DNA from 4 places in the Halomonas sp. MMSF_3323 genome. Region 2 is predicted to be linked to each of the others. Evidence: predicted binding sites of a transcription regulator. Region 2 holds the regulator's gene; each other region holds the start of a gene.
The links. The regulator FNR, encoded in region 2, switches genes on or off when oxygen is low (the NO sensors DNR and NnrR bind a similar motif). The targets are predictions, from matches to a motif close to TTGATNTANATCAA.
Positions count from the first base shown of each region.

Region 1: the regulator FNR is predicted to act here: its motif matches at 4,987-5,000, upstream of yegQ (tRNA 5-hydroxyuridine modification protein YegQ).
Region 3: the regulator FNR is predicted to act here: its motif matches at 4,078-4,091, upstream of RBB39_RS08270 (OmpW family protein).
Region 4: the regulator FNR is predicted to act here: its motif matches at 2,664-2,677, upstream of hemN (oxygen-independent coproporphyrinogen III oxidase).

Region 1 is NZ_JASHIT010000006.1:85,746-93,194, forward strand. Features, by position in the region: gene RBB39_RS04350 (retention module-containing protein) at 1-2,005, shown strand, start outside; gene RBB39_RS04355 (YkgJ family cysteine cluster protein) at 2,243-2,548, opposite strand; gene RBB39_RS04360 (6-carboxytetrahydropterin synthase) at 2,638-3,483, opposite strand; gene queE (7-carboxy-7-deazaguanine synthase) at 3,483-4,136, opposite strand; gene queC (7-cyano-7-deazaguanine synthase QueC) at 4,129-4,860, opposite strand; gene yegQ (tRNA 5-hydroxyuridine modification protein YegQ) at 5,096-6,412, shown strand; gene RBB39_RS04380 (SRPBCC family protein) at 6,511-6,921, shown strand; gene RBB39_RS04385 (diguanylate cyclase) at 6,985-7,449, opposite strand, start outside.
Region 2 is NZ_JASHIT010000017.1:88,994-96,442, forward strand. Features, by position in the region: gene RBB39_RS10635 (sodium:solute symporter family protein) at 1-862, shown strand, start outside; gene RBB39_RS10640 (DUF294 nucleotidyltransferase-like domain-containing protein) at 965-2,788, shown strand; gene RBB39_RS10645 (3'-5' exonuclease) at 2,785-3,477, shown strand; gene RBB39_RS10650 (hypothetical protein) at 3,573-3,812, shown strand; gene ttcA (tRNA 2-thiocytidine(32) synthetase TtcA) at 4,045-5,004, shown strand; gene fnr (fumarate/nitrate reduction transcriptional regulator Fnr) at 5,165-5,905, opposite strand; gene RBB39_RS10665 (sulfite exporter TauE/SafE family protein) at 6,060-6,746, opposite strand; gene ccoS (cbb3-type cytochrome oxidase assembly protein CcoS) at 6,743-6,973, opposite strand; gene RBB39_RS10675 (heavy metal translocating P-type ATPase) at 6,970-7,449, opposite strand, start outside.
Region 3 is NZ_JASHIT010000012.1:86,652-94,100, reverse strand. Features, by position in the region: gene putA (bifunctional proline dehydrogenase/L-glutamate gamma-semialdehyde dehydrogenase PutA) at 1-876, shown strand, start outside; gene putP (sodium/proline symporter PutP) at 1,086-2,564, shown strand; gene RBB39_RS08280 (hypothetical protein) at 2,708-3,028, opposite strand; gene RBB39_RS08275 (OmpW family protein) at 3,328-3,936, shown strand; gene RBB39_RS08270 (OmpW family protein) at 4,205-4,846, shown strand; gene RBB39_RS08265 (gamma-glutamylcyclotransferase family protein) at 5,146-5,646, opposite strand; gene RBB39_RS08260 (YqcC family protein) at 5,687-6,031, opposite strand; gene RBB39_RS08255 (amino acid ABC transporter ATP-binding protein) at 6,216-6,965, opposite strand; gene RBB39_RS08250 (amino acid ABC transporter permease) at 6,962-7,449, opposite strand, start outside.
Region 4 is NZ_JASHIT010000029.1:2,101-9,549, forward strand. Features, by position in the region: gene RBB39_RS14875 (NosR/NirI family protein) at 1-2,000, opposite strand, end outside; gene RBB39_RS14880 (cytochrome c) at 2,056-2,373, opposite strand; gene hemN (oxygen-independent coproporphyrinogen III oxidase) at 2,772-4,157, shown strand; gene RBB39_RS14890 (adenosylcobalamin-dependent ribonucleoside-diphosphate reductase) at 4,392-6,503, shown strand; gene RBB39_RS14895 (hypothetical protein) at 6,585-7,361, shown strand.

The sequences.
Region 1 (7,449 bases), on a different contig from region 2:
CGGTGGCGATGACAGCATCACCGGTGGGAGTGGTAATGATGTGGTTCTAGGTGACGCTGGCGGGAAGCATTCCGTGCTTGAACCTGCCAAGGACTACAACCTTTCCTTTATTGTTGATGTTTCGCCGAGTATGGGCGCCGTGTTGGAAAACGGCAATTCACGCTTCAAGGTGGCGATCGAGGCGATACGTGCCAAGCTTACCGAACTTGCCGATTTTGAGGGGACAATCCATGTCCAGATCGTGGCGTTCGGCGGGAAGTATTCGCCTTCGATCGCATTCAATGATTTCTCACCTGAAGATATGGGTGACGTCAATGAATTTCTGGATAGTAGAGCGATTATTTCTGGCACCAATTTCGAGCAAGCCTTTGTTACCGCTACTGAGTGGGTGACGGATGTTAGTCGGAGCGGTTTCAATAACGTTGCCTACTTTATGACGGATGGTCAGCCTAATTCTCACAATTACAACGGTCAAATTGGTGTCAGTGATGCGGGGAATATTACCACCTATAAGGATGTGACCAATGCGCTTGAAGGATACAAACCTCTGGCCGCCATCAGTCGGGTGGAGGCGATCGGGATAGGTGATGATGTAGGTCGCGATTTTCTGAAGATTTTCGACAACACGGCAGATGGTGAGTTGGAGATGGTGCCGATTCCTCTGGAATCCGGGGCTTCGGTAGGCAGTACGGAAATGCTTGCCACTTTTGACACGGGTGACACGGGAAGACTCGCTTCCATCGATAATTGGTCGGTGGAGACAACCAATGGCCACATAGCCATTGATAGAACCCCGGTCGGCACCTATCTGCGAGTTCGAGACAGTGGCACTGGCGATGGCAGTACTGTCGCCACCAGTGATGCTATCGTCCTGGAAGAACCTGCTGGTGCCAATCGGTTTTATACCTTGTCATTTGACTACGTGACCGACACCCCCAACGATTTCGAAAAGGAAGGGAATCCAAGCGACAGATTCTCTTGGTCACTGGAAATGCAAAATGAGGAGGGCGGCTGGGATGTTGTCGCCACCTCGCTGCCAATATTGCCGTCGGGCAATATCAATAGTAGTTCGACTCAGATTATGGCAAATGGGTTGAAAGGAGGAACATACAGGCTGCAGTTCGAAGTAGAGAACGCTGCAGGGAACTTCTTCTCACTGCTTATTCATGACATCTCACTCGATCTTTACAGCTACACGGACGACCAGCTTGTACCGGCTGGTGAGGTGGCCATCGTCAATTCTGCCGAGGAGTTTGCAACGGCGCTGGACGGAGGGTCGTCCTTCGATCAGCCGGCGGACCTTGGCGGTGACAGCCTGGATGGTGGCGCGGGTGATGACGTGCTGTTTGGTGATCAGATCGACCCTGCGGGTGTCGGTGGTGAGGCCGGTAGTGGCTACGCCGGGCTGGTCGATTACCTGACCACTCAGAACAGCGGGACAGAGCCGACCCAGAAAGAGATATTGGCCTTTATCAAGGACAACTATGAAGCCCTGTCGGGTGACAGCAGTAACGACGGTGGTCAGGATCGCATCGATGGTGGAAAAGGCAACGATCAGCTCTTCGCGGGCAGCGGGGACGACGTGCTGATTGGCGGTGCTGGCGATGATCTTCTGCTTGGTGGGCTCGGTTCCGACACCTTCCAGTGGAGTCTGGGTGATGTCGGTAGTACGACGGACCCCGCCCACGATACGGTCAGTGATTTCCACGTCAAGGATGCGGCTCTGAGCATGGACCCAGAGGCCGATAAGCTGGCATTGGGGGATCTGCTCAACGACTTTGACTCCACGAGTACTGATCCCGATCAGTCGGCGCTGGACAGCTTTATCTTTGCCCAGGAGGAGAACGGAGACACCGTGCTCTACATCAAGAGCGATGGCGGGCTCGACGTCCAGCACAGCAACGCCGACCAGAAGATTACCCTGGACGGTGTCAGCATGGAGGGTCAGTCGTCGGAGGCCTTCCTGACGATGCTGCGCAATAACGGGCAGCTCGACGTGGAATAGTTTAGTGCCGTCACCACCTGGGTTGGGGTTTATACAGCCCGGAGTGTCATAAAGAGTGCCGGGCCACCTTTGGGTGGCCCGGCCTTTTCTTGTTGGTGGATCACTGATGAGGAGGCAGTGGAGAGGGCGTCAGTAGGGAGCGCGGAAATGAGGGTTGCCTGAACATAGACAACCGGTGCAGAAGACGCTGAGCGACGGCTACTCGGAGTAACTCAGCCCAACTCAGGTCAGCCCGATTCAGGTCAGGCGTTCGAGTTCGTCAATATTGGCCAGCGCCTGGTCTCGATGGCTGCCACAGATATCGGCATCGTAGTCGAAGCGCTCGCACACCGCCGGACGCTCGGGTCGGCCGAACAGGCAGCACAGGTTGTCGTCGTCGAGCTGCACGCAGCGGATGCCGGCGGGCTTGCCCGCTGGCATGCCGGGAATCGGGGAGCTGATCGATGGCGCAATGCAGCAGGCGCCGCAGCCGGGGCGGCAGCCCTGTTCGCCGGTCGCTGTGTGGGCCTCGTGCGGCGAGGAGGAGGCGATCAGTTCGCTCATGACGTTGGTTGGCTCATTGCATTCTTCAAATGCGCTTGGTTGTCTCGGTGGTCGGTCACTCTTGCCGATCTCGAGAAGTTATCGAGAAGTTATCGAGACCGTTCGCCGGGGCTTCTTGCCGTGGCGCCCTTGTCGACGCCTTCATAGGCGCGCACCGCGGTGTCCTCTCCGGTGTCCCGGGCGACGGTCGCCGCCAGCCACTGGGCGATGCGTTCCACAGTGGTGGCGCCGGGCAGGATGTGACAGCGCTCGCGGGGCAGGCGCAGGTGAAACAGGCCCTGGGGCGAGCGGTAGCCGCACTGCAGCATGTCGCCCAGGAGCTGTTTCAGGTCGTGTTCGTCCACCAGGTAGGTATCGTCGAGCCAGCGGGCGTAGCGGCGCTCGAGCTCCGGCTGTCGCACGCCGCGCTGAACGATTTCCAGCCGCGAGCGGTGGCCGTGGGCGATACGCTGGCAGTTGCCGGCGTGGCGGCGAAGGCCGTGGCTGTAAGTGTAGGCGGCGCCATCGATGGTCTCATCGGCGAGGTGCAGTTCGATGCTGGATACCCGCTCGGGCGGTTGGCGCATCAACTGGCGTGACAGGTGCTCGGCCATGGCCTCGGGGGTGATTCTGCGCCAGGGTAGCAGGGTAAAGGCCTGGCGGGGCCCGCGCACCTCCATGGCGTAGGGCGTCGTGGTGCGTACGCAGATACCTTCGCGACACTCGCTGACGCTGACGCCAGGGGCTTCGGTAGGCACCAGCAGGGTGTGATCGGCGCCACCGTCGAGACGCGCCTTGATCCAGGGTTTGACCTCGCCGAAGTCGAACAACATGCCGTCTTCACCGAGCTCTCCATCGAGTTCGACATCGACCAGCCAGCTTGCGCCGATCAGTCCACGATCGGGACACCACAGCGATACGTCGAGATGTGTCAGTCGTCGTACAAAGAGTGCCATCAGTCGATCCCCGCGATCTTGTGGGTCTGCAGCGACAGCCGCCAGCGTGGATGCGCCATGCAGTGCTCTACCGTGGCTGAGAGCGGCTCCTTGCGAGCGTCGCTGGCCATCAGCCCGGAGGTGTCCATCGGCTGCAGCAGAAAATGGTCGAAGTCGAGCCCCTCGAAACGTTCCGGCGGGGCGTCGGTCTGGGGATGGACGAGCTTCAGCTCGTCACCGCGGGTCTGCACCAGCGGCGCATTGCCCTTGGGGCTGACACATAGCCAGTCGATACCGTCCGGCGCGGCCAGAGTACCGTTGGTCTCCACGCCAATCTCGAAGCCGGCAGCGTGCACCGCGTCGATCAAGGCGGCATCCAGCTGCAGCAGGGGCTCGCCACCGGTGAACACGACGTAGGGCGTGACACCCTCGTGGGGGTGTGGCCACAAGCGGGTGATGTGCTCGGCCAGGGCGCCGGCGGTGGCAAAGCGTCCGCCGTTCTGACCATCGGTGCCGACGAAGTCGGTGTCGCAGAAGCGACACTGGGCGCTGGCGCGGTCCTGCTCGCGACCCGACCAAAGATTGCAGCCGGCAAAGCGACAGAAGACGCTGGCGCGGCCGGCCTGTACGCCTTCTCCCTGAAGGGTATAGAAGGCTTCCTTGACGCTATACATCCTGGTGCGCTCCGCCCTGGTCTGCCTGTGCAATCGCCGGCTCCTGCCGGGTATTGGCGGCGTAGGCCAACGGATCTTCGACACCCTGGTCGGCGAAGGCGGCGAGCCGCTCCAGACAGCTGCCGCAGCGGCCACAGGCCAGGCGCCGGCCCTCGTAACAGGTCCAGGTGTCGCGGTAGTTCAGTCCCATGGACAGTCCGTCGGCCAGGATCTCGCTCTTGCTGGACCGTAGATAGGGTGCGTGGATCTCTACCGGCGAGAAATTGGCGATGGCGGCTACCGCATTCATCTGCTCGACAAACTCGGGACGACAATCCGGATAGAGCACGTGGTCACCGCCGTGGGCGCCGTAGTCGACGCGACTGGCGCCGATATTCACCGCCTTGGCGATGGCCAGCGACAGCAGCACCATGTTGCGATTGGGGACCACCGTGGCGGCGAGGTTGTCTTCGGCGTAGTCACCGCCAGGGATCTTGCGATTGGCGTCGGTCAGCGCAGAGTTGTCGATCAAGCCATGAATGGCGGTGATGTCGACGACCTGATGAGGGAGCTTCAACTCCTGACAGACATGGCGGGCCACCTCGAGTTCGCGGGCGTGGCGCTGGCCATAGTCGAATGACAGGGCGTGAACTTCGAGGCCTTCGTGCAAGGCGCGATGAAGTACGGTGAAAGAGTCCATGCCACCGGAGTAGATCACCACGGTGGAGCGGGAAGTCGTGCTCATGAAGGGGGTCTCGATTCGGAGAATTTGGGGTGGCGACAAGAATCGCCAGCGGCCGGGGTCCGGTCCGGCGCGACAAGGGTAACGAAAGCCGGACGGCAACACCAGTGCGGCGTTGATGCCGGCGACTTGCTCCTTGTCAACGTCCGTTGCTCGCGGTTGTGGCAGGCTGCGCGGTTTACTGCTGTCTGCCCGGCTTAACCCTGGCCAAAGCCCGGCCCACGAGAGAGACGCCTGGATGAATGCCCCTGAACTACTGTCACCGGCCGGCACCTACCGGCATATGCGCTTCGCCTTCGCCTATGGCGCCGATGCGGTCTATGCCGGTCAGCCGCGCTACTCACTGCGTGTACGCAATAATGACTTCGGCCTCGACAACCTGACCCGAGGCATCGCTGAGGCCCATGCGTGTGGCAAGCGCTTCTACGTGGCCTCCAATATCGCTCCGCACAATGCCAAGCTCAGGACCTACCTGAAGGACATGGCACCGATCGTCGAGGCGGGGCCGGATGCGCTGATCATGTCCGACCCTGGCTTGATCATGATGGTGCGAGAGCGTTGGCCTGACCAGGTGATACATCTGTCGGTGCAGGCCAACGTGGTCAATCACGCGGCGGCTCGCTTCTGGCAGTCCCAGGGTATCTCTCGGGTGATCCTGTCGCGAGAGCTGTCGCTTGAGGAAATCGCCGAGATCCGTGCCGAGTGCCCGACCCTGGAGATCGAGACCTTCGTTCACGGTGCCCTGTGCATCGCCTATTCCGGACGCTGTCTGCTGTCGGGCTACTTCAACCGGCGCGACCCCAATCAGGGCACCTGTACCAACGCCTGTCGCTGGAACTACCGGACCCACCCGGCCGGCACTGACGCCTGTGGCGATCTGATCCCGGCGCAGGACGTGGCACAGGGCCGGGAGGAGAACTCGGCGCTGATCGAGGACCCACAGCGGCCAGGCGAACTGATGCCGGTGTTCGAGGACGAGCACGGCAGCTACATCATGAATTCCAAGGATCTTCGCGCCGTCCAGCACGTGGCGAGGCTCGCCGAGATGGGGGTCAGTTCGCTGAAGATCGAAGGGCGGACCAAGTCGCCCTACTATGTAGCACGTACCGCCCAGGTCTATCGTCGTGCCATCGATGACGCCGTGGCCGGGAGGCCCTTCGACATGGGGCTGATGGATGAGCTCGAAAACCTGGCCAACCGGGGGTACACCGAAGGCTTCTACCGACGCCACGTCCACGACGAGTACCAGAATTACGAGCGTGGACACTCGGTGGGCGTTCACCAGCAGTTTGTCGGCCAGATCCTGGAGCAAGCGCCATCAGGTTGGCTGGACATCGAGGTCAAGAACCGCTTCGAGGTCGGTGATTGCCTCGAGCTGATGCTGCCCTCCGGCAACCGTCGTTTCACCCTTGAGGCGATGGAGGCGGGCAACGGCAGCTCGCTGAAGGTGGCGCCCGGGGACGGTCACCGGGTAAGGCTCAAGCTGCCGGGGAAGGCGCTGTCGCCCGACGAGTTCGAGTTCGCTCTGTTGCTGCGGGACCTGCCGTCAGCCTGATGATAGGCACGTCTTTACAAGGGCCTGGGGAACCGGGATGCTAGGCTCCGTAGCAGCCTTACCTTGGAGCATCCCTCAGGCAAGGAGTCGGTCTGGCCATGCCCACCATCGAACACAGCGCCACGCTTCCCGCGCCTCCCGAGCGCGTCTTCGCCCTGCTCGAAAAGGTCGAGGATTTCGCCGACTATTCGGATCTGATCACCGAGATCGAGCCGCTCGGGGACGATCGCTATCGCTGGCATGTCCACGCGGTCGGCATGGACTGGACCTTCGAGGTGCAGGTAACCGAGAAGTCGCCACCCAGCCGACTGGCCTGGGAGTCGATCGACGGTGTGCGCAATCAGGGCCGCTATGAACTCGAAGCGGTCGATGAAGGTACCGCGGTCAGCCTGATCGTCGACTATCAGATCCGCAATCGGCTGGTCGCCAAGGCGGTCAATCGCGCGGCTCGCCCGCTGGTCGCCAAGGTCAGCGCCCAGATCCTGGAGCGGGTCGAGGCGCGTCTCTAGCGAGCGCCTTGGCGTCTACTGCTGCGGCGTCTGGCAGAGATCTTGTTCTGATCAAGTGCTGCTTCAGGGTGTTTCCCCGGCGCGCTCCTGCAGTTGTTCAGCTTGACTGATGCGGGCACGGCCGGCCTGCTTGGCCTGGTACATCTGCAGGTCCGCCTTTTCCACCAGCGACGCTGCGTCGATGCTGTCCATGCCGGGCTGCCATTGGGCGATGCCGATGGAGGCGCTGACGTAAAGGGGGCGCTGGTCGACCTGGGCCATCGGCTGCTCGGCAAGCCACTGCTGTAGCCGCTGCGCGACCCGCAAAGCTCCTGGCTCCGGCGTGTTCCGCAGGGCGATGACGAACTCCTCTCCGCCGTAGCGGGCCGCCAGGTCCGACTCACGGATGGCGTCACGCAGGGTAGCGGCGACATTGACCAGCACGATGTCGCCGAGTCGGTGGCCGTAGCGGTCGTTGAGCGGCTTGAAGTGATCCAGATCGAGAAACAACACCGACAGCGGCTTGTCTCGCGCATGGGCGTCCTCGAG
Region 2 (7,449 bases):
CATCGAGACGGTACACGAGACCAGCTACGAAGAGGCACCGGCCTGGTTCAAGAGCTGGGAAGGCGTGGGCCTGATCGGTTGGCTCGACAAGAACGACGACGGTCGGGTGCAGATGGGGCCGGGCGCGCCGTTCGAGGGCAAGCCGACCTTCGAAAGCGGCCCGCTGGAAGAGGAAACTCCCGGCGAGCACGGGCAGCGGGTGGTGACCAATACGCCTACCGACAGCCCCAACGAGGTCTATATCGATCGTGACATCATCGTGCTGGCCAACCCCGAGATCGGCGGCCTGCCGGCCTGGGTGATCGCCTTGATGGCCGCCGGTGGCGTGGCCGCGGCGCTGTCCACTGCAGCCGGTCTGTTGCTGGTGATCTCGGCGGCGGTGTCCCATGACCTGATCAAGAAGCAGATCAATCCGAACCTCAGCGAGAAGGGGGAGCTGCTGGCGGCGCGTAGTGCTGCTGCGGTGGCGGTGGTGGTGGCCGGCTACTTCGGCATCAACCCGCCGGGCTTCGTGGCCCAGGTGGTGGCCTTTGCCTTCGGTCTTGCTGCCTCGTCCTTCTTCCCGGCGATCCTGCTTGGCATCTTCGACAAGCGCATGAACCGCGAAGGGGCCATCGTCGGCATGGTGCTGGGTCTGAGCTTCACCTTCATCTACATCGTCTACACCAAGTTCATCAACACCGATCCTTCGATCTGGTGGTTCGGCATCTCGCCGGAGGGTATCGGTACCCTCGGCATGATCCTCCACTTCATCGTGGCCTTCGTGGTCTCGCGGGCAACCGCGGCACCGCCGGAGCACATCCAGGAACTGGTGGAGAACGTGCGTGTGCCGAGAGGCGCGGGGGAGGCCCACGCTCACTAGAGCGGGCCATCAGGCAGGGGCGTCGGCCCACCATCCGTCGCCCCCTGCCAGACGACAACACTCCCCGACCCCGGCCTCGCCGGGGTCGGTCATGGAGCAGACATGATCGACATCGACTTCACTCATCCACCGTTTTCATTGCTAGACGAGGCCGAGCGCGAGCGGGTCCTGGGCGGGCTGGATATCGCCTACTACGGGCGGGATGACGTGATCCTCGATGCAGGGCAGTCCGGCGAGTTCGTCTTTGTGATCCACAAGGGCGAAGTCGCCGAACTGGACCCGGCCGAGGGCCCCGCCGCGGGGCGCATCGGCCACTACACCGGGGGCGATCTGTTCGGTGCCATCAGCGTGATCAACGGCCAGAGCCGTTACCGCTTCGTCGCCGAAGAAGAAAGCCTGTGTTATCTGATGCCGCACACCTTGTTTCTGTCGCTGTGCGAGAACAACGCCGCCTTCTCGGACTACTTTCACCAGCGCCTGATCAGCAAGACGCGCTTGCTGGCCGAACGTCGCGCCGAGGGCGGGGTCACCCTGGCCGGATTCATGCTCGCCCGGGTGAACGAGTGCATGCGTGAACCGCTCAAGGTCGGCTCGACGACATGCATTCGCGACGCCGTGCTGACCCTCAAGGACAAGGGCGCCGACAGCCTGCTGGTCGAGACGCCCGATGGTCCTGGCATGCTGACCAAGACCGACCTGCTCGAGGCCCTGGTGCTGGAGGGGTGCGACGGTGATGCCGAGGTCGGTGGTATCGCTCATCTGTCGCTGGTGACGGTGGATGAAAGCCAGTACCTGTTCGAGGCACTGATCGAGATGACCCGCCACAAGGTGGCCAGGGTGGTGGTGCTTCAGGGCCAGCGGCTGATCGGTGTCGTGGAGCTGACCGATGTGCTCAGCTTCTTTTCCAGCCGCAGCTACGTGGTCAGCCTGCAGGTCGAGCAGGCGACGACCCTGGCCTCGCTCAGCGAAGCAAGTCAGCGTGCGCCGGAGCTGGTCGAGGCGCTGATGGCCCAAGGGGTACGCATGCGCTTCGCCATGGGCATGCTGTCGGCGCTCAATGGGCGCATCATCAGCAAGGCCTGGCACTTCTCGATGCCGTCCCCTCAGCGCGAGCGCGCCTGTCTGCTGGTGCTCGGCAGCGAAGGGCGCGGCGAGCAGATCCTGAAGACCGACCAGGACAATGCGCTGATCCTGGCCGATGACCAGCAGTGGGACGAGCTCAGCGCAGATACCGCGCGGTTCACCAGCGTGCTCGACGATCTGGGCTATCCTCGCTGCCCGGGCAACATCATGGTCTCCAACCCCCAGTGGGTCGGCACCCTTGCGCAATGGCGCGCGCGCATCCGTCGCTGGGTCAGCGAACCCGACGGAGAAAGCCTGATGCGTCTGGCGGTGCTTGCCGACGCCTCGGGGGTGGCCGGTGACTTTGCCCTGGTGGACCGACTCCACGACGTGCTGGTCGAAGAAACACGGGGCAATGAACTGTTGCTGACCCATCTGGCGAGGGGAGTGTTGCGGTTCTCGACGCCCTTGACCCTGTTTGGAACGCTGAAGAAGCCCGAGCACGGCGTCGACATCAAGAAGGGTGGCATCTTTCCCATCGTCCACGGTGTTCGCACCATGGCGCTGGAGTGCGGGCTGCGCGAGACCTCGACCCACGACCGGCTGGCGGCGCTGGCGTCACTCGGGCGCATCGAGCGAGTGGTGGCGGAGGATCTCGGCGAGGCGTTGTCGCTGTTCTGTGAGCTTCGGCTTCGGGCGCAGCTGGCCTACCGGCGCGACGATGCCCGGGCCACGGACGCCCCGGACAGGGTGGTGGTGCAGTCGCTCAATTCACTGGAGCGGGACTTGCTGCGCGAGGCGCTGCACCTGGTCAAGGAGTTCAAGGCCAGCCTGTCCCACCGCTATCACCTGGAGTATGCATGAGTGTCGAGGCAGCCCCCCAGGGCAAGCTGCCTTGGCGTCAATGGTTTCGCTTGGGAGAGTACCCGATGCTGAGAGCGATCAGGCGTGTGGCCGACAGGCGTCGGCAGGCCGATGGCGATTTCGCCTGGCTGTTCAATCCCTATACCGGCGATGAGCTGGTGTCCCTGGACTGCGAAACCACCGGTCTGGATACCCGTCATGCGGAGCTGGTGTCCATCGCTGCGGTGCGCATCCGTGACGATCGCGTCTTGACCAGCGAGTCGCTGGACCTGCGGCTCGCGCGTCCTGCCAGTCTGAGTGGTGACTCCATCTGCATCCATCGCCTGCGAGGGGTCGACCTGGAAGGCGGCCTCGAGGTACGCGAGGCCTTGACGACGCTGCTGGAATTTATCGGCAATCGCCCATTGGTCGGCTGGTGTATCGACTTCGACCTGGCCATGCTGGATCGCTACCTGAAGGCGGAGTTTGGCTTCTCGCTGCCCAACGCCACCATCGACGTGGCCCAGCAGTACCGCAAGCGGCTGCGCCGAAGTCACCCGGAAATCGAGGTGCAGCCGACCTTTGAACAATTGGCAGAGCGACTTGGAGTCCCGATCATGGGACGCCATACGGCCCTGGGCGACGCCGTCACCACGGCGCTGATGCATCTGCGCCTGGAGAGCGGGGCACTCACGGCGCCATCGCGCTGACCCGTTGCCGTCATCCGCGCTGACCCGTTGCCGTCATCCGCGCTGACCCGGTGCCGCCCGCACCGGCAACCATTCACCTGCAAGGAGATCCTGTCATGAGTCTGCACGCCATGTTGACCCTTCTCGAGCCCACGCTGCTGGCGCTGGGCCTGGTCTCGGTGCTGGTGGCCTACCTCCAGTACTATCGCCGTACCCGGGACCTGTGGGGCATGGTCAAGTTCTGGGAGAAGCGCCTGACCCTGACCGTGCGCGAGTTTGGCTGGCAACGTGCCGGCATCCTGCTGCTGTTGCTGGGCGTGGTGGTGCGCTATCTGCTGGCGCTGAACGTCGTCTAGGGCCTGGCTGACAGGCACTTGCGTTCTTCGACTTGCCAGGCCAGACCAGGCCACGACGCGCAAGGGCGCCACTACGGCGGTGTCGTCCTTGGCGGTTTCCGATGAGCTGCCGACGAAAAGCCCCACCCTTATTGTCCTCGCCGGGGTGAGTGGTCGCTGACCTCTTCGCCACTAAAGCGTCCGGATGGTAGACTGGCGCCTCTTTCATTTTCAGCCGTGATGTCCCGCTCCCATGTCGCCACAGTCCGCCTCCGCCACCCTGTTCGATCCCCGTACCCCCGAGGATGACCATCTCTCGATCGATGCCGGCGTCAGCCCGGCCGACCCTGCTGCGGATGGCGATCAGACGGAAGCCCAAGTTCAGGCCAAGGCACGGCGTGAGTTCAACAAGCTGCAGAAGCGCCTGCGCCGCCAGGCCGGTAACGCCATCATCGACTACGGCATGATCCAGGAAGGCGACAAGATCATGGTGTGTCTGTCTGGTGGCAAGGACAGCTACACCATGCTCGAGATCCTGCGCAGCCTTCAGCGCAACGCGCCGGTCAACTTCTCGCTGGTGGCGGTGAATCTGGATCAGAAGCAGCCGGGCTTTCCGGAGCATGTGCTGCCGAACTATCTGGACAGCATCGGCGTGGACTACCACATCCTCGAGCGCGACACCTATTCGGTGGTGAAGGAGAAGACGCCGGAGGGCAAGACCACCTGCGCGCTCTGCTCACGCCTGCGGCGCGGCTCTCTCTATGGCTTCGCCGAGGAGATCGGGGCGACCAAGATCGCCCTGGGCCACCACCGCGAGGACATTCTCGAGACGCTGTTTCTGAACATGTTCTTCGGTGGCAGCCTCAAGGCGATGCCGCCCAAGCTGCTCTCCGACGACGGCAAGAACATCGTCATCCGCCCGCTGGCGTACTGCCGCGAGGCCGATATCCAGGCCTACAGCGAGGCGATGGAGTTCCCGATCATCCCGTGCAACCTGTGTGGTTCCCAGCCCAACCTGCAGCGCCAGGTGGTCAAGGAGATGCTGGCCGAGTGGGAGGTCAAGCATCCCGGGCGCCTCGAGAGCATGTTCAAGGCGGTGACCAATGTGGCGCCGTCGCAGCTGGCGGATCGGCAACTGTTCGACTTCGAGGGGCTGGAGGCCGTACAGGCCGAACGCCAGGCCCGGCGCATCGACGTGGTGGATGCCGGCTGATCTCGCCAACAGCGAATGTGCATGACGCCATGACAGCAAAAGAGGCCGCATCTCCGGATGCGGCCTCTTTCTTGTCACACGCCATCTATTACGCTTTGCTTTCCAGATCCTGGGTACCGGGCGCTGCTGGCCAAGCCCGGCACACTGCCGCCAGGCCCGCTCAGGTAACTTCGGTGTCGGCCAGGGTCGACAACGCGGTCAGGTCGAGGATATTGACCTCACGTCCCGATACCGCCACCAGATCCTGCTGCTGGAAACGCCCGAGGATACGGCTGACCGTTTCCACCGCCAGCCCCAGGTGATTGCCGATGTCGGCGCGGGACATGGACAGGCGGAAGCTGAACGGTGAATAGCCGCGGCGGCGGAAGCGGTCAGACAGGCCGAGGAAGAAGCAGGCCAGGCGCTGATCGGCGGTCTTGCGTGACAGCAGCTGCATCATCCGGCGGTCCTCTCGCAGCTCCTTGCTCAGGGTGCGGAACAGCTGGGCACGCAGCTCCGGTAGGGTCTGGGTCAGCGCATCGAGGCGGTCGAAGGGAATCTCGCACACCGTGGTGGTCTCCAGCGCCACCACGCTGCCGGGATAGCGGCCGTCGTCGATGCCATCCAGGCCAACCAGTTCACTGGGCAGGAAGAAGTTGGTCAACTGAGCTTCGCCGCTGCCTTCGGTGGTGATCTGCTTGAGACTCCCCGATCGGACCGCGAAGACGCTGGTGAAGCGATCTCCCTGCTCGACCAATCGTGTACCTTTCTTGATCGGCGGGTGACGACGGATGATGGAATCGAAGCGCTCGAGGTCGGCGGTCTCCAGCGACAGCGGAAGGCACAAGGAACTCAGGCTGCAGGACTCACAGCGAGTCTCATGCAGCATGGGACGCCGCCGATCTTGGGCCGTAGGACTCATTCGCAGCTCCTGTGGATCTGGGATCGATATTGACTGGGCCATGGGGAGAACAGACGTCGCCCGTACAGCACGTTGATGGCACTATTCTACACCCTCAGATCAGCTAAAAGTGGCGTCTACCTCTTTAGGATTAATAACTTAGAGGTAGGATGCGTCATTGATGCAGCCCAGTCCAAAGTTGCCAGACGGCAAAGGCGATGATCATGCCAGCGGCGACAAGGCGTGTTGCCCGATGCGCCAGCAGGGCCTGCATTTGTCTGGCGGCGAGGCCCGTCACCACCAGCGCCGGAAGCGTGCCAAGACCGAAGCTCGCCATCAGCAGTGCGCCCTCGAGGGGCTCGGCCCGTGCCAGGCTCCAGGCCAGCATCGAGTACACCAAGCCACAGGGCAGCCAGCCCCAGATGGCGCCCAGCGCCACCGCCTGGGGCAGACGCACCACCGGCAACAGGCGTCTGCCTGCGGGTTCCAGGTACCTCCAGAGGTGACGTCCCTGTGCCTCGACGTGACGCAGGCCTTTCCATAGATCGGCAATGTAAAGCGCCATCAGGATCAACATCAGGCTGGCGACGATCTGCATCAGGCCACGCAGGGTCGGCGAAAGGCCGATCACCGAACCCAGGGTGGCAACCAGAGCGCCCGCCACACAGTAGCTGGTGATACGACCTACATTGTAGCCGAGCACAAGTGTGCTCACCCGCCAAGGTTGACGCATGCTGGGGGGGATGGCAAAGGTCAGAGCGCTCATGATGCCGCCGCACATGCCAATACAGTGTGCACCACCGAGCAGGCCAAACACGAAGGCCGCCATCATGGGAGGCAGTTCCAGGCCGGTAGGGTTCACTCAGGCCCTCTGGACGATGGATCACGATCGGATGTCTGCGCAGGCGTTTCGGAAGAGGAAGCGCCGTCATCGGCACCGCGAGTGTCGTCCTCATCCTCGAACAGGATGCGATAGGCGGGGCCTTCGAGGTCCTCGAACTGGTCGTTGCGCACCGCCCAGAAGAAGGCCCAGACCGCCAGGCCCAGCAGGATCAACGACAAGGGTATCAACAGGTAAAGGATGCTCATGGGCCGGGGCTTGCGGTGACGGGTGAAGGCGTCGCGGTCCGCCTGGTGCGTCCACGTCGCAGACGCAGGGCATTGCCGATGACCAGCAACGAGCTGAGTGACATGCCGATGGCGGCAAGCCATGGGGGCACGAAGCCCAGCGCCGCTGCGGGCAGCGCCACGACATTGTAGAGCACCGACCAGGACAGATTCTGGCGAATGATGCGACGGGTCTGACCGGCCACCTCGATGGCTTCGACGATACCCGTGAGCGGTTCGCCCAGCAATACCAGATCGGCGCGGGTGCGGGTGAGGTCGCTGGCCCCGGCCATGGCGATGGCAAGGTCGGCGCCGGCCAGTACCGGCACGTCATTGATGCCATCACCGACCATGGCCACCTTTTCACCCTGTGCCTGTCGCGCCTTCAAGTGCCCGAGCTTGTCCTCGGGGGTGGCCTCGCCACGCCACTGATCGACGCCCAGCGTGCGGGCAAGCTG
Region 3 (7,449 bases), on a different contig from region 2:
GTGGGCAGCGTGCTGACCGGCGATTCGCGGATCACCGGGGTGGTCTTCACCGGCGGTACCGATACCGCCCAGATCATCAACCGCGCCCTGGCCGAGCGTGAGAATGCGCCGCTGCCGACACTGGTGGCCGAGACCGGCGGCATGAACGCGATGATCGTCGACTCCACCGCCCTGCCCGAGCAGGTCGTCGCCGACGTCATCCACTCGGCCTTCCAGAGCGCCGGACAGCGCTGCTCGGCCTTGCGGGTGCTCTACCTGCAGGATGACGTCGCCGACCGTGTGCTACAGATCCTCGACGGCGCCATGGCCGAACTCCACGTGGGCGATCCGCGCGACCTCGGCACCGACGTAGGCCCGGTGATCGACGAGGACGCGCGCAAGAACCTGCAGGCGCATATCGATCGGCTCAAGGGTGAAGGACGTCTGATCAGCGAAACACCGCTGAAGCCCGAGCACACCAGTGAAGGCACCTTTGTCGCCCCGGCGGCCTTCACCATCGATGGTATCGATGCGCTCGAGCGTGAACAGTTCGGCCCGGTGCTGCACGTGGTGCGCTGGAAGTCCAACGAGCTCGACAAGGTGATCGCCTCGATCAACGCGCGTGGTTATGGCCTGACCTTCGGCGTGCACAGCCGCAACGAATCCTTTGCCGATGAAATAGCGCGGAAAGTGCGCGTTGGCAACGTCTACATCAACCGCAATATCATTGGTGCTGTCGTAGGCGTTCAACCCTTCGGCGGTCAGGGGCTCTCCGGCACCGGTCCCAAGGCCGGCGGCCCCAACTACCTGTTGCGTTTCGCCACCGAGAAGACGGTGACCAACAACACGGCGGCACTCGGCGGCAACGCCTCGCTGCTGGCGCTAGGGGACGAGTAAGTCAGGCCCTGGCCTGCTGGTCCAACGCACTCACCCGACGGTCGGCGCACCGTCGGCAACCGGCGCTCACCCACTACCCCGAGGGGAGCGCCGGATCGCAGGGACGCGCGTGACGACCGCGCCCACACGGGGAGATCATCGCGCTCGACACAGGGCCGGTGACTTGAGAACGCCAACCACCCACGACAAAAACCACAAGGAACGCTCCCATGGTCGAAAACAACGCCACCATTGGCATCACGTTCGCGCTGTATCTGATATTGATGCTGGTCATCGGTATCATTGCTTACAAGCGCACCACCAATCTGTCCGACTATATCCTTGGTGGCCGCTCGCTTGGCCCCTGGACGTCGGCGATATCTGCCGGCGCCTCGGACATGTCGGGCTGGCTGCTGCTGGGTCTGCCCGGTGCGGCCTACGTCAGCGGTCTGTCGGCCTCCTGGATCGCCGTGGGCCTGTTGATCGGCACCTGGCTCAACTGGCTGATTGTCGCCCGGCGCATGCGCGTCTACACCTTCAAGGCCAATGACGCCCTGACCCTGCCGGACTTCTTCGCCAAGCGCTTTCGCGAGAAGGCACCGCTGTTGCGGGTGATCTCGGCGGTCTTCATCCTCTTGTTCTTCCTGTTCTACACCAGCTCCGGCCTGGTTGCCGGCGGCAAGCTGTTCGAGACGGTATTCGGCTTCGACTACACCATCGCGGTGACCGTCGGTACGCTGGCCATCATCTCCTATACCTTCTTTGGCGGCTTCCTGGCGGTCTCCTGGACTGACCTGATCCAGGGTCTGATGATGGCAGCGGCGCTGCTGGTCGTGCCGGTCATCGCCCTGACCGAACTGGGTGGCTTCAGCGGCAGTGGCCAGCAGATCCTGGCCGAGAACCCCGACATGCTGAGCTGGTTCGTCGATGCGTCCACCGGTGAAACCCTGACCGCCATCGGCATCATCAGTTCGCTGGCCTGGGGCCTTGGCTACTTCGGCCAGCCGCACATCCTGGCGCGTTTCGCGGCCATCCGCTCCGAAGCCGACATCCCCGCCGCCCGTCGCATCGCCGTGACCTGGTCGGGCCTGTGCCTGGTCTGCGCCATGGCGGTCGGTCTGCTGGGCCTGGTCTACATGACCCGCGACCTGGGTGACGGCGAGACCATCTTCATGGTCATGGTCAACGCCATCTTCCATCCGCTGGTCGCCGGTGTGCTGCTCGCCGCCATCCTGGCTGCGGTCATGTCCACCGCCGACTCCCAGCTGCTGGTGTCGTCCTCTGCCCTGACCGATGACTTCTACAAGGCGCTGTTCCGCCCCGACGCCAGCCAGTCCGAGCTGGTCTGGGTCGGCCGCTTTGCGGTCATCGGCATCGCCGTCATTGCCTACCTGCTGGCGATGAACCCGGACTCCACGGTACTGGGACTGGTGTCCTACGCCTGGGCCGGTTTCGGCGCCGCCTTCGGTCCTGCACTGATCATGTCGCTGTACTGGCGTCGCATGAACCAGTGGGGTGCGCTGGCCGGTATCGTGGTCGGTGGCATCACCGTGGTGGCCTGGGCCGAGATGTCCGGCGGCCTGTTCGATCTTTACGAGATCGTGCCCGGCGTGATCTTCGCCTACATCGCCATCGTGGTGGTGAGCTTGATGACCGCCGAGCCGAGCAAGGAGATCACCGAGCAGTTCGACACCCTGGAAGACGCCTGATCGTCAGTGATCGTCTGCCACGCAAGAAGGCCGCCCTCGGGCGGCCTTCTTCGTTACGGGACACATCCAGCACGCACCTGGCGCTCAACGCTCACTGACGGTCGAACCGCCCTGCCCACCTTAGCCGTGCACATCAGCCCCGTTCAAAACAGGCCGGCGTAGCGACACAGCAGCAGCACGATAAAGCTGACCAGTGCCAGCGGATACCAAGGCATGGCCCCCGCCAGACGCCACCAGCCGGGTACCGCTGAGAAGTGCAGCGGCATGGACAACCCCCCGCCCAGCGCCCACACGCCCAGAACTACCATGGCCAGCCTCGCCGGCGTCGGGAGATCACGAATCAGCCAGGGTTCCAGCAGCAGCCACACCGCCAACAGAGCGGTCAGTGCGAGCACCAGTGCCGCCCCGCCCCAGGGCAGCGTCGACATGCCGAGCAACCTCTCACGCCTTCGTCTGGCCACCATCCCGCACTCTCCTCCGGAGTCTTCTCCCACAGTGAAGACGATTTATCGCCGGACGGCGAGCGTTTATGCAGTGCACAAGCGCGCATCGACGTCTACGCCACAATGTGCAAAAAAATTGTACAGCATTTACATTACCTACCCGCCCAAGTCGATTTAGTTCCATAAATTCTGGCTAGTTACTGCTATCTGGCCAATTAACTATTTCTACAAGACATTTAGAAACACTGTTCGTAAACTGCGAAGCGTACAAGGTTACTTCCCTCGGGAAGGATGCCATCGGATCATCAAGGAGGTCCCGCATGAACATGACTCGACTGATGGGCACCGCAGCCCTGCTCGCTACCACCACCTTCGCCGCCCAGTCTGCCCTGGCCTATCAGGCAGGTGACATCTACGTGCGCGGTGGCTTCGAGAAGGCCGATCCCACCTCGGACAACGGCGATATCGCCAACCAGGATCTCGATGTCTCCGAGGAGAACGGCTTCGCCTACGGCGCCGGCTACCTGTTCCACGACAAGTTCGGTGTCGAGCTCAACGGCTCCGAGGCCATGGAGCACGATATCGCGGTCAACGGCGGTAATGTGGGCAGCGTCGACCGTACCCCGGTCAACCTGATGCTCAACTACTACCCGCTGGGCGGCGTGGAAAACGCTCGCGTCCACCCCTACGTTGGCGTGGGCATGAACTACACCCACTTCTCCGACGAGAGCTTCAACGCCGACCTCGATAGCTCCTACGGCGCCGCAGCCCAGGTGGGTCTCGACCTCAGCGTCACCGACAACCTGCTGGTCGGCACCTACGCCCGCTACGCCGAGGTCGATTCCGATATCGAGGTCGACGGCCACGATGTTGGCGAGGCCGAGATCGATCCGATGACCATCGGTGCCGGCGTCACCTATCGTTTCTAAGCGCCTGCGCGGTCTTGAAATAAGCGGTTAAGCGGTCAGCTCGATCACGCCGCATTCCAACCGCAGCATCGAAGGCGTCTGGCTTTGCCAGGCGCCTTTTTTGGTGCGTTGCCGGTTCATTTATGTCGACCAAAGGAGGTATTGAGGTAGATCAATAACCACGTTCTCGATGCGGCATACACTGCTTGGCAATCGGGCTCGCCGAATGGCTCGCCAAATGGCTCGCCGACCGGCTCGCCCACTTTTGCCAGTACGCAAGGAGAACACCATGCGCCACCCCCTGATCACCACCGCCCTGGTCGCCGCCATCGCCGGCAGCGCCCTCGTCAGCAGCCAGGCCTTTGCCGCCTACGGCAAGGGTGACATCTATACCCGCATCGGTGTGGCCAAGGTCAAGCCCGACTCCGACAACGGCTCGCTGATGGGTGGCACCATGGACACCGACGTCCATGACGACAACGGCTTCGCCTTTACCCTGGGCTACCGCTTCCACGACAAGTTCGGCGTCGAACTGCTGGCCGCCGAGCCCTTCGAGCACGACGTCGACCTGAACGTAGGTGGCACCGATATCGGCGCCAGCGTCGAGCACCTGCCGCCGACCCTGACCGTGCAGTACTACCCCTTCGGTGGCACCGAGGCGCGGGTGCAGCCCTACGTCGGCCTGGGGGTCAACTACACCCACTTCTCCGACGAGGATATCGCGCTGGAGGGTGCCGATCTCGATCTGGAAGAGTCCTGGGGCTGGGCCGGCCAGGCGGGCCTCGACCTGGTCATCGACGACCACTGGGCGGCCAACATGGCGGTGTGGTATCTGGATATCGACAGCGACGTCGACCTCAACGGCGAGGACATCGGCGAGATCGAGGTGGACCCCTACGTGATCATGGCCGGTATCAGCTACCGCTTCTGATCCAGGGCTCGACCGCTAACACGCAGCGCCCGCTCCTGCCTGGCAGGAGCGGGCGCTGTGCTGTCACCGTCACAAGATGGCTTCTGTGGTCGCTCGCGTGGCAGTTGCCACTGCAATTCTCGAGGGAGGGGCTGCGGTAACAGGGCAAGCAGAGGCCTAGGCTTAGTACGAAAAGCCGGCGAGCGATGGTTAGACAAGGCAAAAATCGGTAAGAAAGCGCAGTTTACGAGGTGTAAATGAGCATTTTGACGCGATTTTTAACGCCGCATTACCGAGCGCAGGCACTTTTCGTACAAGCCTTAGCGGGGATGATAACGTGACAGCCCCAGTCGCCCCAGAGTGGCATCATCGAGGTGCTCGACGGCCTCTACCGCCGCCAGCGCCTGATGATAGCCCTCGCTGAGGAAGTCCCGACCGGCCAGCAGGTGCTCAAGGTACTCGCGGGCGGGCCGCAGGTCATCCCCCTGGCGTTCGGCGCCGGCGATATAGACCCAGGCCTCGATCGGCCCTTGTTCGGTGATCACCGGCAGACGATGACGGTCGTACTCGTGTGGGTAACCTTCGAAGGGATCCATCTGCCGGATCTGCTCGGGTTCGAGGAGTTCGAACAGCGCACCCTCGACCCGATCGCCTGGCGCCGGCACCACATTGGCGTGGGCGATGCCCGGCACCCGGGAGGCCTTGTTGAAGCGCAGCGCGTAGCCTTCCAGGCTGCCGGCCAGCACACGCCGGGTCTCGCCGATGCGGGCGGCGACACGCTCAATGTTCATGTTGCTGCCATAGGCAAAGTACCAGGGCATCGCCTTCTCCTCGCTGGGGACTTCTTCCGTTACCGGCGATTCAGTTCTCGGTGATCAGCCGGTCGATATCCTCGACAACCTTCTGCAACAGCATCCGGTCCTGGGCGCGCGCGCCTTCCTGGATCAGGTAGGCGTCCACCGCCGGGGCCACATCGCAACTGGCGGGCAGGGGTGCACGCTGTTCGACCAGGGTATCGAGCCTGGCGATAAACACGAAGCGCAGCCACTGGGGCAGCGACATGGTATCGATGCAGAACGGCTGCCGACTGTTGAAGGCGGCGGCCTCCGGCTTGTCCATACGCCACATGTTGGCGGCCTTCATGGTCGCCTCGAGCTCGCGCAGGGCCGCGCCCAGGGCGTCGTGGACGGAAGGTTCGGTGGGCATGATGCCTCCGCTTTGAAAATGGGCTTGGTGCACGTCATTGTCGCGTGCCGGACCAGCGAGGGCCAGCCCGGCAGCAACACGCGCCCCCCAAAGAAACCGCTGCAAATGCGGCACCTCGAAGGGCACGCCTCGACGTGCAGACTTTCTCGAACGAGGATCTCGCCGGATGGATGAGCGACTCGGCCTACAGGGGCTCGGCGGCGGGCAGCACCTTGCGCAGGAAGTCCCGGGTACGCGGGTCCTGCGGTGCATGGAACAGCTCCGAAGGAGGCCCCTGCTCGACGATGCGCCCGCCCTCCATGAACACCACCCGGTCGGCCACGTCACGGGCAAAGGCCATCTCGTGGGTGACCACCAGCATGGTCTGGCGTTCACGCGCCAACTGCTTCATCAACGCCAGCACCTCGTCCACCCACTCGGGATCCAGCGATGAGGTAGGTTCGTCGAACAGGATCACCTCGGCCTGGGCGGCCATGGCGCGGCCGATCCCCACCCGCTGCTGCTGGCCCCCGGACAGCGACGCCGGATAGGCGTCCGCCTTGTCCGACATGCCGATGCGCTCGAGGATCTCACGCGCTCGCTGGTGGGCCTTGGCCTTGGGCCAGCGGTTGACCACGATGAGGCCCTCGGCGATGTTCTCAAGCGCCGTCTTGTTGGCAAACAGCGCGTAGTTCTGGAACACGAAGGCCGTGTGACGACGGGCAGCCAGGATCTCGGACTTGCTGGCCTGGGTCAGGTTTAGATTCAGCGGGCCCAGCGTCAGGCGGCCACCGTCTGGCTGCTCGAGAAAGTTGAGACAGCGCAGCAACGTCGACTTGCCGGTCCCGGAGGGGCCGATCACCACGATGATCTCGCCCTGCTGGATCTCCAGGTCGATACCGTCGAGCACGGTGGTATCACCGAAGCGCTTGGTCAGTCGCTCTAGCTTGATCATCGACGATAGGCCTCGTTGAGTCGGGATTCCAGGCGCCGCTGCAGCCAGGCCAGCGCCTCGACGATGGCCCAGTAGATCAGCGCCACGGTGATGAAGGCCTCGAAGTACAGGAAGCTGCCGGCGGCCTCTTTCTGGGTCGCCCCCATCAACTCGGTGACGCCCAGGGTGAACGCCAGCGAGGTGGCCTTGATCATGTCGATGAAGTAGTTCATCAACGTCGGCACCGCGATGCGAGTGGCCTGGGGCAGCACGATCCGGCGCATCAACTGGCCGTTGGTCATGCCAATGGACAGCGCCGCCTCGGTCTGGCTGCGATCCACGCCGACGATGGCGGCGCGGATCGACTCCGCCATATAGGCCGAGAAGTGCAGCGTCAGCCCCATGATGGTGGCGGTGATGCCATCGATGGTGGTCAGAAACGACAGCACCTGGGGCAGCCCGTAGTAGAACAGGAACAGCTGCACCAACAGCGGCGTGCCGCGAA
Region 4 (7,449 bases), on a different contig from region 2:
TCGATGCGACCGTCGGGATGGATGGCCACCAGCTCGCAGTCGTTGGCGCAGATCTGGCAGGGGGTGCCGCACTGGCCATGGTGCCGCCTTAGCCAGTCGTAAAGGCGCAGGCGACCGGCGATGGCCAGGCTCGCACCCAGCGGGCAGACGTAGCGGCAGTAGGCCTTGTGCATGAAGGCCGAGCTTGCGATCAGTGCCACGGCGTAGAGCACATAGCCCCAGTCGCGCAGGAAGTGCAGGGTGATGGCGGTCTTGAACGGCTCGACCTCGGCCAGCCGCTCCGCCTGTCCCAGGTCGTAGAAGGACACCCCGACCAGGCCAAACAGGATCAGGTACTTCACCACCCACAGCCGCCGGTGCACGGCGAAGGGCAGCGTCAGTTGCGGCACCTTCAGGTGACGGGCGAGCTGGTTGACCAGGTCCTGCAGCGCGCCGAAGGGACACAGCCAGCCGCAGAAGATGCTGCGGCCCCACAGCACCAGAGTGACCGCCACGAAGACCCACAGCACGAACATCAGCGGATCGATCAGGAAGGCCGACCAGCTGAAGCCATGGATGACGGAATGGATCAGCGCCAGCACATTGACCACCGAGAGCTGGGCCAGCGAGACCCAGCCGATATAGACCAGGGTGTAGAGCAGGAAGGCCTTGCGCAGCGGGCGCAGCAGGCGCGGACGACGCGCCAGGGCGTCCTGGAACGCCAGGATCAGTGACAGCGTCACCAGTCCAGCACCAAGCCCGATCAGCTCTAGCCGACTCTGCTGCCACATCTCGAGCCACAGCGGGGCGGGCTCCACCGGCTCGGGACGCTCGATAAAGGCCTCGGGCAGCGCCTGGTCGAGATGAAAGCGGGTGAACTCCTGGGTCAGCGGCCCCGAGGCCCGGCGCACCAGCAGGTTTAGCCGCCAGGGCGTGCCCGGGTCGAAGTGGGCGTCCTCGTGGATCACGAAGATGTCGCGTTCGCTGAGTGCGGGGGCTCCGTCGATGGCCAGGCGCGGCAGGCGGCGCTGGTCGCTGTCGTGGAAGCTGATCGAGGCGTTGCCCTGGACCAGCTCGATACGATCGAAGATGCCGCCGCGCACGTAGCCCGACCCCTTGTAGGAAAAGCTGCCGTCGGCGAGCAGGGCAACGGCGTGTTCGCCGGGGGCGAGGCTCGCCATCAACTGGTCGTAGCCGCGCTCGCCGAGCAGATTGCGGCCAACGCTCGGCGCATTGAGGTAGCCCAGGTAAAGATCGATGAAGGTGGCGTCGCGGGGCGAACGCTGGCCGCTCAGGTAGTGCTCCGCAGGGGTGCCGACGAAGGCGTCATCGACCTCTCCCTGGCGCAGGGTCAGGTGGCCCAGTGCCCCCTGGTCGAGCAGGCCCTGCCAGTCGGCGGGCGCGTAGATCTCGTCGCGCACGCGGGCGATTGGCGCTGCCGCGGGGTCCTCGATCAGCCCCAGGGCGGCGGCGACCAGGCGTCCTGCCCGCATGATGGTGTCGTTGACCACGATGACGGTCACGGTGGCGCCGGAGATGGCATCGACGTCCTCTCCCACCTCCAGGCGCGACGTCACCGAGGTACCCAGGTGCTGGCCGGCGAAGTCGTCCAGGCGCTCTGACGGGATACCGACCAGCATGATCGGCTCGGAATGATTGAGTACCTTGGCCAGGCGCAGGCTGGCGGAAGGATCGATGGCGATCAGCAGGTTGACCGGCTTGCCCGAGTAGGCGGGGATCGGCGCGACCTCGGCGCTCTCGAAGGCGTAGCCGACCAGTTCGTCGCCACGGTAGAGCGCATTGACCGGCCACGGCAGGTCGGTCACCGGCTCGACCCTGTCGGTGCCGGGAAAGGCCTGCTGAAACAGCGCGAGGTCACCCTTGGCGCTGCCAAGGTCACCGAGATACTGATCGAATTCCAGCGCCAGGGCGGGCAGGCTCAAGCACATCGCCAACAGCACGACAAGCAGGCGCAGGGGAGAAGACCAGTGGCGGGGAAAATGGCGGGGGGCTTGGGTCATGGCATGACCTCGAGGCGCAAAGCGCCCCGAGGACGCTTCGCGCACCAGGGTGGGATCAGGGCGTCAGCGACGAGAAGTAGGCGGCGATGTCGGCGATATCCTGATCCGACAGGGCCGCCGCCTGGGGCGCCATGATGGCGGACATGCCACCACCGCGCTGACCCTCGCGGTAGGCCTTGAGCGCGCTTTCCAGGTACGGAGCGTTCTGACCCGCCAGGTTGGGATAGATCGGTCCGGTGGCCTTGCCGTCAGTGCCATGGCAGGCGGCGCAGGCGCCGATCTTGGTTTCACCGGCGGCGGCGTCGCCGGCGGCCTGGGCGTTGAGACTGAACAGACAGGCGGCGCCAAGCGCGGCCAGGGGGATCCATTTCATGATGAGCGCTCCTCGGTCTTGGGGCGTGATACCTGACGCAAGCGGCGTGCGGCTTGGGTCAGGCATCACGGTTTGTGCGGGATGTCCCTTGGGACTCTCGAGTATTGGAGCGCTCAGCGACAATACCCTATGACGTTGGTCAACTTTAGGCGGGGAGAGGTACGTCTTCCGTACTATGCTTGATCGGGATCACTGGGATGGCAGGGGCATCATTGCGGTTGGCTCGCGTTTGCACTACCTCGGGCGAGAACACGCCACAGGGGCAAGCGCCGTGATGCCGCTGCCGTGATTTGATGCAGATCATGTCTGGCTTCGTCTTGCCGGGACGGGCGGATTCGACGTGCGACAATGCCGACAGATGCCGCCGTCGGGCGGTCGTGTCACGAGGGGCCTTGTCGATGTCATCCGATGTTTTGCCGTTTCAGCGTGCGCTGGTCGAGAAGTACGACCGTCCAGGGCCGCGCTACACCTCCTATCCCACCGCGCCGCACTTCCACGACGGTTTCGGTGTCGCCGACTATCGCCAGGCGGTCGAGCGCAGCCAGCAGGGGGAGCCGAAGCCGCTGTCGGTCTACGTCCATGTGCCCTTCTGCGAAAGCCTCTGCTACTACTGTGCCTGCTCCAAGATCATTACCCACAATCGCGAGCGTGCCGCTGAGTACCTGGCGCTGCTCAAGCGCGAGATCGCCCTGCAGGCGGCGCTGTTCGACGAGACCCGGGAGCTCAACCAGCTGCACCTGGGTGGGGGCACCCCGACCTTTCTGTCCAATGACCAGCTCAAGGGGCTGATCGACGCCCTGGCGCGCCACTTCCGGTTCGCCCCGGAGCAGCGCCGGGAATTCTCGCTGGAGGTGGATCCGCGTACGGTGACCCCCGCCCAGATCCATGAACTGCGCGAGATGGGCTTCAATCGTCTGAGCTTCGGCGTCCAGGACTTCGATCCGCTGGTGCAGAAGGCGGTCAACCGCGTGCAGAGCGAGGCCCAGGTGGCAGCCCTGGTGGACGCCGCCCGGGACGCCGGCTTCGCCTCGGTGTCGGTGGACCTGATCTATGGGCTGCCGCTGCAGACCCGCGACAGCTTCGACGCCACCCTGGCCAAGGTGGTGGCGCTGAGACCCGACCGCATCGCCGCCTACAGCTACGCCCACCTGCCGTCGCTGTTCAAGGCCCAGCGGCTGATCCGCGACGAGGACATGCCGCCGCCCGGGCGCAAGCTCGAGTTGCTCGAGCTGACCATCGAGCGGCTGACCCAGGCGGGCTACGTCTATATCGGCATGGACCACTTCGCCCTGCCCGAGGACGAACTCAGCAGAGCCCGTCACGACGGTACCCTGCAGCGCAATTTCCAGGGCTACTCGACCCACGCTCAGTGCGACATGATCGGGCTCGGGGTCACCTCCATCGGCAAGGTCGGCGACGCCTACAGCCAGAACGTCAAGACCACCGCCGAGTACGCCGAGCACCTCGAGGCCGGGCGGCTGCCGGTGTTGCGGGGCTATCGGTTGAGCGACGAAGACCAGCTGCGTGCCGAACTGATCACCTCGCTGATGTGTCACGGCGAGGTGCGCTTCGCCGAGTTCGAAGCCCGTCACGCTATCGACTTTCGCACGCATTTCGCCAGCGCCCTCGACCAGCTCGACGAGATGCAGGCCGACGGCTTGATCGAGATCAAGCAGCAAGCGCTCAGGGTACTGCCGGCAGGACGCCTGATGATGCGCAACGTGGCCATGGCCTTCGATGCCTACCTGGTCCCCGGCAGCGGGCGCTTCTCGCGCACCGTCTAGCCGGCTCTATCGCGGCTGCCCCGGGGCGAGACGCCCGGGGTAGGCCGCGCTACCTTTCATGCGCCAAAGCCGAATTAACGATCGGGTCTTCCATGGCCCGATTTTTCGTTTATATTGTGCCGCCGGTCGAAAATTTTACTATATCTGGTAGGGTGCCCGAGCTTATCCGGAGCGCGCATCCGCCCCTTTACGACCCCGTTTATTTGCCGGTAACTTCATCGGAGACAAGCTTTCATGACCACATCCGCCAAGGCCGCCGCCCTGTCGCAGGAGGTTCCCATGCAGGGCCCCTCGTATGACATCTGGGACGCCAAGTATCGCTTGAAGGACCGCCACGGCCAGCCCGTCGACGCCGACCTTCAGGCCACCTGGGACCGCGTGGCCAAGGCGCTGGCCGCCGTCGAGGGCGACGCCGCCGACAAGTGGCTGCCGAAGTTTCGCTGGGCGCTGGAAAACGGCGCCGTGCCGGCAGGCCGGATCACCTCCAACGCCGGAGCCGAGGGCTACAAGCCCGCGGTCAGCCTGATCAACTGCACGGTATCGCGGACCATTCGCGACTCCATGCACGACATCCTCGACAGCGTGGTGGATGCGGGCATGACCCTCAAGGCCGGCTGCGGCATCGGCTACGAGTTCTCCACCCTGCGCCACAAGGGCGCCTTCGTGTTCGGCGCCGGTGCCGGCACCAACGGCCCCCTGGCGTTCATGGATATCTACGACAAGATGTGCTTTACGGTGGCCTCCGCCGGCGGCCGTCGTGGCGCCCAGATGGGCACCTTCGACGTCGGTCATCCCGACGTGCGCGACTTTATCGAGGCCAAGCGCGAGGCCGGTCGCCTGCGCCAGTTCAACCTGAGCCTGCTGATCACCGACGAGTTCATGGAAGCGGTGAAGCAGGACGCCGACTGGCCGCTGGCCTTCCCGCTGCACGAGGGCGAGAAGGGCGACGTCGATGACAGCGAGCTGATCTACCGCGACTGGCCGGTGATCGAGGACGGCTACACCCAGGACGCCGAAGGTCGCGTGGCCTGCCGCGTGGTCGAGGTGATCAAGGCCCGCGAGCTGTGGGACACCATCATGCGTTCCACCTACGACTACGCCGAACCCGGGTTCATCCTGATCGACCAGGTCAATCGCATGAACAACAACTGGTTCTGCGAAGAGATCCGCGCCACCAACCCCTGCGGCGAGCAGCCGCTGCCGCCGGAGGGCGCCTGCCTGCTGGGGTCGGTCAACCTGACCCGCTTCGTGATCGATCCGTTCGGCGACAAGCCGCGCTTCGACTGGGACAAGTACCGTGAGGTGGTGGCGATCTTCACCCGCATGCTCGACAACGTGGTCGAGATCAGCGGCCTGCCGCTGTCCGGCCAGCGCCGCGAGATCGAGGCCAAGCGCCGCCACGGCATGGGCTTCCTCGGCCTCGGCTCGACCATGACCATGCTCAAGATGCCCTATGGCTCGGCCGAGTCGCTGGGCTTCACCGAGGAGGTCAGCCGAGTGCTGGCCGTGGAGGGCTGGAAGCAGGCGCTGGAGCTGTCCCGCGAGAAGGGCATGGCCCCGATCCTCGAGCAGGAGTTCGAGCTGACGCCGAAGATGCTTCGCGAGCGTCCCGAGCTCGGCCGCGACGGCTATGAGGTCGGCGACAAGGTGCCCGGGCGCATCCTGCACGCGCGCTACAGCCGCTATATGCAGAAGATCGCTGAGGTCGAGCCGCAGCTGGTGGCGGAGCTGGCAGAGCACGGCGCGCGCTTCACCCACCACTCGTCGATCGCCCCCACCGGGACGATCAGCCTGTCGCTGGGCAACAACGCCTCCAATGGTATCGAGCCGTCGTTCTCCCATCGCTACTTCCGTAACGTGATCCAGGCCGGCAAGAAGACCAAGGAGCAGGTCGAGGTGGTGTCCTTCGAGCTTGCCGCTTACCGTCACTTCATGCACGCCGACGCGGTGGAAAGCGACCTGCCCGAGTACTTCATCACCGCCGACGCGGTGACCCCCAAGCAGCACGTGGCGGTGCAGGCCGCGGCCCAGGCCTGGGTCGACTCGGCGATCTCCAAGACCGTCAACGTGCCCACCGACTTTGCCTTCGAGGCGTTCAAGGACCTGTACCTGGACGCCTACCAGAGCCGCCTCAAGGGCTGCACTACCTTCCGCTTCAACCCGGAGGCCTTCCAGGGCGTGCTGGTGCGCGAGGATGACCTCAAGAACACCACCTATATCTTCGAGCTGGAGAACGGCGAGACCCTCGAACTCAAGGGCGACGAGACGGTGATCTACGACGGCGAGGAACACAACGCCGCCAACCTCTACGACGGCTTGAAGGAGGGGACCTATGGCAAGTGGTAATCGGACCAGCGGCGAGCCGCAACATCATGCCTGGGTCGTGAGCGTGTCACGCCCGCATCATCTTTCTGGAGGAGCCCGCTGATGGCTGTCGAAATCAATTCCAAGATCGTGGGCTACCGCGTCAAGAGCGAGGAGGCCGCCCCCGCGCCGGCCCCGCTGCCCGAGGAAAACCCGCTGACCATGCGCATCCCCTCGCGCCCCGAGGGAACGCTGGAGGCAGTATCCGAGAAGATCTCCTACGTCGGCGCCGAAGGCCGCAAGAAGGTCTACCTGCTGGTGTCCTTCATGCCGGTGGAAGGCGTGCTCAACGGCCAGCGGGTGATTATCGAGCGCCCGGTGGAGTTCTTCTTCCCCTCCGGCCAGCTGTCCAGCGAACACCAGTGGATCACCGCCACCATGCGCAGCCTGTCGCTGGCCGCCCGCGGCGGCTACGTCACCCAGGCGGTGGCGGATCTGCGCAAGGTGGCCTGGGACAAGGGCCTGGTGCGCTGCGGCATGAACCGCTGGAACAAGCCGATGTTCCACGACTCCGAGGTCGCCGCCATCGCCTGGTCGATCCAGCAGATCCTCTATCGTCGCGGCTTCCTCGACATCGACGGCAACCAGATTCCGGTGGAGGAGCTGGTCAGCCGCTACGCCCGGCGCCAGGCCTCCGGCCACGGCTGGTACCCCGCCGAGGTCGAGGACGAGACCCCGAGCGGCGCGGTCGAGCCGCTGGATGGCAAGCCTGCCGAGTCCGCCGCCGAAGGCGCCAGCCCCGCCGTGGTCGGCAACTGCCCCGAGTGTCGCGGCGAGCTGATCATGATGGACGGCTGCCCCACCTGCTACGCCGGCTGCGGCTGGTCGAAGTGTGGCTAGTCGACGTTTGGTTGGAAAGCACGACTAGAATACGTGGCTAGAAAGCACGGCTGGCGCGCGAACAACCCAGCGTCACAACGATGGGCCC